3 regions of the Pseudomonas arsenicoxydans genome follow, and region 2 is predicted to be linked to each of the others. Evidence: predicted binding sites of a transcription regulator. Region 2 holds the regulator's gene; each other region holds the start of a gene.
What was found. Region 2 encodes FliA, which starts transcription of late flagellar genes. Its sites were predicted from a motif close to CTAAAGTTTNNNNNNNNNNNGCCGNTAA; they were not measured.

Region 1: a site for FliA is predicted at 1,351-1,378, ahead of BLQ41_RS31540 (methyl-accepting chemotaxis protein). Genes of this name have one in related genera too.
Region 3: a site for FliA is predicted at 943-970, ahead of BLQ41_RS28045 (methyl-accepting chemotaxis protein). Genes of this name have one in related genera too.

Annotation. Positions count from the first base shown of each region.
Region 1 covers NZ_LT629705.1:2,026,814-2,029,078, forward strand. Annotated here, with positions in the region: gene clpB (ATP-dependent chaperone ClpB) at 1-578, shown strand, start outside; tRNA gene BLQ41_RS09280 (tRNA-Asn) at 877-952, shown strand; tRNA gene BLQ41_RS09285 (tRNA-Pro) at 962-1,038, shown strand; tRNA gene BLQ41_RS09290 (tRNA-Lys) at 1,044-1,119, shown strand; tRNA gene BLQ41_RS09295 (tRNA-Pro) at 1,215-1,291, shown strand; gene BLQ41_RS31540 (methyl-accepting chemotaxis protein) at 1,445-2,265, shown strand, end outside.
Region 2 covers NZ_LT629705.1:2,894,003-2,896,267, forward strand. Annotated here, with positions in the region: gene flhF (flagellar biosynthesis protein FlhF) at 1-6, shown strand, start outside; gene fleN (flagellar synthesis regulator FleN) at 123-953, shown strand; gene fliA (RNA polymerase sigma factor FliA) at 950-1,690, shown strand; gene BLQ41_RS13455 (chemotaxis response regulator CheY) at 1,857-2,228, shown strand; gene BLQ41_RS13460 (protein phosphatase CheZ) at 2,252-2,265, shown strand, end outside.
Region 3 covers NZ_LT629705.1:5,984,053-5,986,317, reverse strand. Annotated here, with positions in the region: gene BLQ41_RS28050 (transporter) at 1-810, opposite strand, end outside; gene BLQ41_RS28045 (methyl-accepting chemotaxis protein) at 1,076-2,265, shown strand, end outside.

The DNA.
Region 1 (2,265 bases), 870 kb from region 2:
CCGAGGCGGTGCGTCGCAAGCCTTATTCGGTGATCCTGCTGGACGAGGTCGAGAAGGCCCACCCGGACGTCTTCAACATCTTGCTGCAAGTACTTGAAGATGGCCGTCTGACCGACAGTCATGGCCGCACGGTAGATTTCAAGAACACCGTGATCGTCATGACGTCCAACCTGGGCTCGGTGCAGATCCAGGAACTGGTAGGTGATCGCGAGGCGCAGCGTGCGGCGGTGATGGATGCAATCTCCACACACTTCCGGCCGGAGTTCATCAACCGGGTCGACGAAGTGGTGATCTTCGAGCCACTGGCGCGGGATCAGATCGCGGGCATCACCGAGATCCAGCTGGGTCGTCTGCGCAGTCGTCTGACTGAGCGCGAGCTGAAACTGGAACTCAGTCCAGAGGCCATGGATAAGCTGATTGCGGTGGGTTACGACCCGGTATATGGCGCACGGCCGCTCAAGCGTGCGATTCAGCGCTGGATCGAGAACCCGTTGGCACAGCTGATTCTGTCCGGTCGGTTCATGCCAGGCGACACCGCCAAAGGTGTAGTGGAAAACGACGAAATCGTCTTTGCCTGATCCCTGAAGGCAGCAAAAGTGAAGAGGCCTCGCATTGCGAGGCCTTTTTTTCGTCAGGTTGTTGAACTGAAAGGAAAAGGCTTGTAAAGTGCGCCCCGCAGTAAGTCACCCGGAAGGGTTTCTGCTCCCCAAGCAGGAATCTGAAATAAGTTGCAAATCATTAACTTGAATGCAATTTAGGGGGTTGACAGAGGTGCTTAAGATTGTAGAATAGCGCGCCTCAGACACACGAACGCAGCGATGCGAACGGGTCGAAGAGATGCAACTAGCTTCACCGTTGTAAATTGAAATATGTAGTTCCGTGATAGCTCAGTCGGTAGAGCAAATGACTGTTAATCATTGGGTCCCAGGTTCGAGTCCTGGTCACGGAGCCAATTTCAAACCGGGGTATAGCGCAGTCCGGTAGCGCGCCTGCTTTGGGAGCAGGATGTCAGGAGTTCGAATCCCCTTACCCCGACCATTTTTGGGTCGTTAGCTCAGTTGGTAGAGCAGTTGGCTTTTAACCAATTGGTCGTAGGTTCGAATCCCACACGACCCACCATTTTTGAAACCAGTTAACGCTGGGATCAGATCTTAAGATCAGACGCCAAAAGCTCTGTTCGCAGAAGGCGCCTTTAAAAGGTGCCTTTTTTTTACCGGGGTATAGCGCAGTCCGGTAGCGCGCCTGCTTTGGGAGCAGGATGTCAGGAGTTCGAATCCCCTTACCCCGACCATATTAAAAATCCTCGTATCGAAAGATACGGGGATTTTTTTTGTCTTCGAGAAAACAACACTTCAGTCATCGTACAACATGCCGATAACGTGGCTGCGGGGTACTGCCAAATGACGCCCCCAATCCTGACCACTACAAGAAAAGGGCGTTCGTCATGTTGCTTCGTCAGTTGAATATTGCTCCTCGGGCAGCCTTGGGGTTTGCCTTGATTGCCGTATTGGTTGCCTTGCTCGGCGTTTTTGCCTTGGGGCAGATGTCGAGTATCCGCAACAGTGAAGTGGCGGTGGAGAAGCAATGGCTACCGAGTATTCGCGGTGGCGACGAGATTCGCGAAATCATGCTGCGCATCCGCACGATCTCCTTGCGTATGGCGCTGGATCAGGACCCGAAGAATATCGCTCAATACCGCAGCCAGATGGATACCCGGGACAAGGAGCTGAGCGAAAAAATCGCCGCCTATGATCAGTTGGTCAACACCGCCGAAGGCAAGGCGCTGTATGGCCAGTTCAAGACGACTTTCGCGGCCTACCGTGCCGGCATAGCCCAATCATTCACCCTGGCCGAACAAGGGCGTCGTGACGAGCTGACCAAATTGTTGCTGGTGGACATGAAAACCGTGGTCGATGGTTCCGGCAAGCAGCTCAATGACCTGGCAGACCTGTTTGCCAAACAGGTCGCCGCCGAAAGCCAGAACTCCGCAGATCACTACGAAACGTCTCGAATGATCGTCAGCCTGTTCATCGCCCTCGCAGCCCTGGCCACCGTCGGCCTGGCGATGTTGCTGACGCGCAGCATCGTCAAACCGTTGGGTGACGCATTGAATGCTGCGGAAAACGTTGCCCGAGGCGATCTGACTCGCCCCATCGAAACCCACGGCAACGACGAAGTGAGCCGCTTGCTCAAGGCGCTGGCGACCATGCAACAAAACCTGCGTGAAACCTTGCAAGGTATCAGTGGCTCGGCGGCGCAATTGGC
Region 2 (2,265 bases):
GGCTGAGGTAGTAATGAACAGTTTTCGTACCTACATCGATGGTCTGCCATGCATTGTTCCGTTTGAGAACGCGCAGCCAGTAATGTGGCCTCCGTCTATGCAAGACAAGGTAAAGAAATAACATGGGCAGCATGCATCCCGTACAGGTGATCGCGGTGACCGGCGGCAAGGGTGGCGTCGGCAAGACTAACGTGTCAGTGAATTTGTCACTGGCCCTGGCTGAGCTCGGCCGTCGCGTCATGCTGTTGGACGCCGACCTGGGGTTGGCGAACGTCGACGTCCTCCTGGGACTGACACCCAAACGTACCCTGGCCGACGTCATCGAAGGCCGCTGTGAGCTGCGCGACGTTCTGTTGCAAGGCCCCGGCGGAATCCGCATCGTCCCGGCCGCGTCCGGCACCCAGAGCATGGTTCATCTGAGCCCGGCTCAACACGCCGGCCTGATCCAGGCCTTCAGCGATATCGGCGACAACCTCGACGTCCTGGTGATCGATACGGCTGCAGGTATTGGTGACTCGGTAGTCAGTTTTGTTCGCGCAGCGCAAGAAGTCTTGCTGGTGGTATGCGACGAGCCGACCTCGATCACAGACGCCTACGCACTGATCAAGTTGCTGAACCGCGATTACGGCATGAACCGCTTCCGCGTGCTGGCCAACATGGCACAAAGCCCGCAGGAAGGTCGCAACCTGTTCGCCAAGTTGACCAAGGTCACGGACCGCTTCCTCGACGTCGCCCTACAATACGTTGGCGCTGTGCCTTACGACGAAAGCGTATGCAAGGCTGTGCAGAAGCAACGCGCCGTCTATGAAGCCTTCCCGCGCTCCAAATGCGCCCTGGCGTTCAAGGCGATTGCGCAGAAGGTCGATACCTGGCCGTTGCCTGCCAACCCGCGTGGGCACCTGGAGTTTTTCGTTGAGCGTCTCGTGCAACAGACCGCAGGACCCGTCCTATGACAGCCAGTGGCTACAACCTCTACAAGAAGTCGGCACGTGACGCGCAGTACGAGCTGATCGAGCGTTACGCGCCACTGGTCAAACGCATTGCTTACCACCTGCTGGCACGTCTGCCAGCCAGTGTTCAGGTTGAAGATCTGATCCAGGCCGGAATGATCGGCCTGCTTGAAGTGTCGACCAAATATGACGCCAGCAAGGGCGCGAGTTTCGAGACGTACGCGGGCATTCGAATCCGCGGCGCGATGCTCGATGAAGTTCGCAAAGGGGACTGGGCGCCACGTTCGGTCCACCGCAATACCCGCATGGTCAGTGACGCAATTCGCTCGATTGAAGCTAAAACCGGTCGTGACGCTAAAGATCACGAGGTTGCGGCCGAACTCCAATTGAGTCTCGACGATTATTACGGGATTTTGAACGACACCTTGGGCAGCCGCCTCTTCAGTTTCGACGACCTGTTACAGGACGGTGAACACGAAGGGCTGCATGAGGACGGCGCCAGTGCTCATCTGGAACCGTCACGCGATCTGGAAGATGAACGCTTCCAGGCGGCGCTGGCGGACGCGATTGCCAATTTGCCGGAGCGTGAGCGACTGGTGTTGGCGCTGTACTACGACGAAGAGCTGAACCTCAAGGAAATCGGTGAGGTCCTTGGGGTCAGCGAATCCCGGGTCAGCCAGTTACACAGCCAGTGCGCGGCCCGCTTGCGGGGGCGTTTGGGGGAGTGGCGAGCGCGCTGAAGGCAGTGTGGGGACACTGCGAGCGGGACCGGTGCGGGATTTACTGCACCGGTCGCGATCTGTTGTGCTCCAGACAGTCATCGAGTGCATTGCCGGATTGATTGAAATGGCGTGTCCAGGTGCTGGGCGCGTTTAAGACTGCTTGGAGGTCGAATTGGACAAGAACATGAAAATCCTCATCGTTGATGACTTCTCAACGATGCGGCGGATCATAAAAAACCTGTTGCGTGACCTTGGGTTCACCAACACGGTCGAGGCTGACGATGGCACTACCGCCATTCCGGTTCTCAACAGCGGCAGCATCGACTTTCTGGTAACGGACTGGAACATGCCTGGCATGACCGGCATCGATCTGCTGCGCCACGTGCGCGCCGATGAAAAGCTCAAGCACCTGCCAGTGCTGATGGTCACCGCTGAAGCCAAGCGCGAGCAGATCATCGAAGCGGCCCAGGCCGGTGTAAACGGCTATGTGGTCAAACCCTTCACGGCCCAGGCGTTGAAAGACAAAATCGAAAAGATTTTCGAACGCATCGGTTGAGACACTGCGTCACCGGGGGAGCTATGGACAATAACGA
Region 3 (2,265 bases), 3.1 Mb from region 2:
GTTGGCCGCAATCTCTTCCTGCAACAACTTGATCCGCTCGCCCAGCGCCGTGAGGTCGTTGATGATCAGCGCAAACTCCTCGGTGGACTTGCGCAGCTCCTTCACGTCCTCTTTCTGCAACCACTGCGGCGGCCGGTTGAGCAGGCGCAACAACGACCCCGGTTCCAGCGCCAACAACCGCTGCAAACGCACCAGCACCCGGCGATTGGCGCCCAGCTCGGCGCGGTTGGTCGACAAGCGCGAGGACAACAACTCATCTTCAATCTGATCGACGCTGAGGCTGGTCTTGCGCACGATCTGGGTCAGCACTTCACCCTGATCGCGCAGCAAATGCACCAGCAACTCCAGCGGCGAGCGAAAGCGCTCGCCGGCTTTCACCGAAGAACGCAGTTTGTCCACCGAGTGCAACGGTTGCAGGCGTGCACTGATGATCAACCGACTGCGGGCGCAGACCCACAGTGTCGAGACGTCCGACGACACCATGCTTGAGAGGTTGAATACCACGTCGTTGACCACCGCCAGCAACGCCGAATCGACATGTTCGATGCGCGTCGAGCGCGAGCCTTCATGCAGCGCTTCGAAAAACTCGTCCGGCAGTTCCAGGTGGCTTTTCATCCAGCGCTCGCAAGCGGCGTGCGCCAGGTTGAGGTGCAGCCAGAGGAATTCGTCGCTGTCGTCCGGTTGTTGCAAGCATTGCAGCGCCTTGGCCGAATCGATCTCGCGACCGCGTTCGCCCGGGCGAAAACTGAAACCGTAGAGCAGACCGAACAGGTCCGTGTCGCGATGGGTTTGGTCGATGCTGTGGTTCATGAGGGCTCGCAAGGGGAGGCGCCTGCCGCGGGTTTTACAGGTTCACTTGGGCCGCATCATCGCAAGGCTCGATGACATTTTTGTGACACAAAAATAGCGGCAAACGATTGCGTAACCGGTGGTCGGAATTGCCTCAAGAACCGCTCTGGTACGCCGATCACAACGTAAGCATCCATGGCCACGAGCCAACGTTGCAGACAGGGATGTCCGAAGACCTTTCACGCTTTGTTTCAGCGTGTTCCACCCCTGTCATGAGTATCACTCGATGCTGCAAAAATCCCTGAGAGCACAAATTCTCGCCCTGTTGAGCGGTAGTCTGTTGGCGATGTTGTTGATCGCTTTGGCCTGCTTCCATTTCCTGTCCAACGGTGTTCAGAGCTACGCGAATCTGATTGAAGGGCCGCTGCATACCTCGCAATTGATCGATGAGGCCAACCTGCAATTCAAGGTGCAGGTCCAGGAATGGAAAAACGTCCTGCTGCGCGGCAAGCAACCGGCGGATCTGGACAAATACTGGAAGCAATTCGAAGACCGCCAACGTGATGTGCAGGGCATCCTTGGCGAACTGGCCGGGCAGAAGGGCATCGACTCGCAACTCAAGACTCGTATCGAACGCCTGCGTGACGAACACCGTTCGTTGGGCGCCGCCTACCAGAAGGGCCGTGATGCCTACGTGGCGGCGGGTGCCGACCCAGTCGCTGGCGATACGGCGGTCAAAGGTGTCGACCGCGCAACCAGCGATCAGATGAGCGAACTGGTCAGTGAATTGCGCAAGCAGGGTGCCGAGCAATCGAAGCTGATCAGTGCCGGCGCCGATCGCACGGTGTTGCTGGGAATCATCGTGATGCTCGCCTCGGGTTTGCTGATTGGCCTGTTGAGCCTGTGGCTGGTCAACCGCAACCTGGTTGAACCGATTCGCAAGCTGATCGAATACGTCGCGCAACTCAGCCAGGGCAAATTTGCCGATCGCGTGGCCAGCACCCGTCAGGATGAGCTGGGCAAGTTGGCGACAGCCGCCAACACCCTGCGCGATTTCCTCGCCGAAACCTTCAGCCGCTTGCAGCGCAGCACCAAGGATCTGGACAGCGCCAGCGGTGAACTGAACGCCATCGCCAGCCTCATGGCGAGCGGCACCAACGATCAGTTCAACCGTACCGATCAGGTAGCCACGGCGATGAACGAAATGTCCGCCACCGCCCAGGAAGTCGCCCGTCATGCCGCCGATGCGGCACGTGCTGCCGACGATGCCGACCAGTCCGCCCAGCAAGGCGGAAAAGTCATGCAGGGCACCATTCACACCATCACCCGGATGCGTGGCGAAATCGCCAATACCGCCACGGTCATTCGCCAACTGGAAACCGACAGCGGGCGGATCGGCAAGGTGCTGGAAGTGATTCGTGGCATCGCCGAGCAAACCAACCTGCTGGCGCTCAACGCGGCGATCGAAGCGGCACG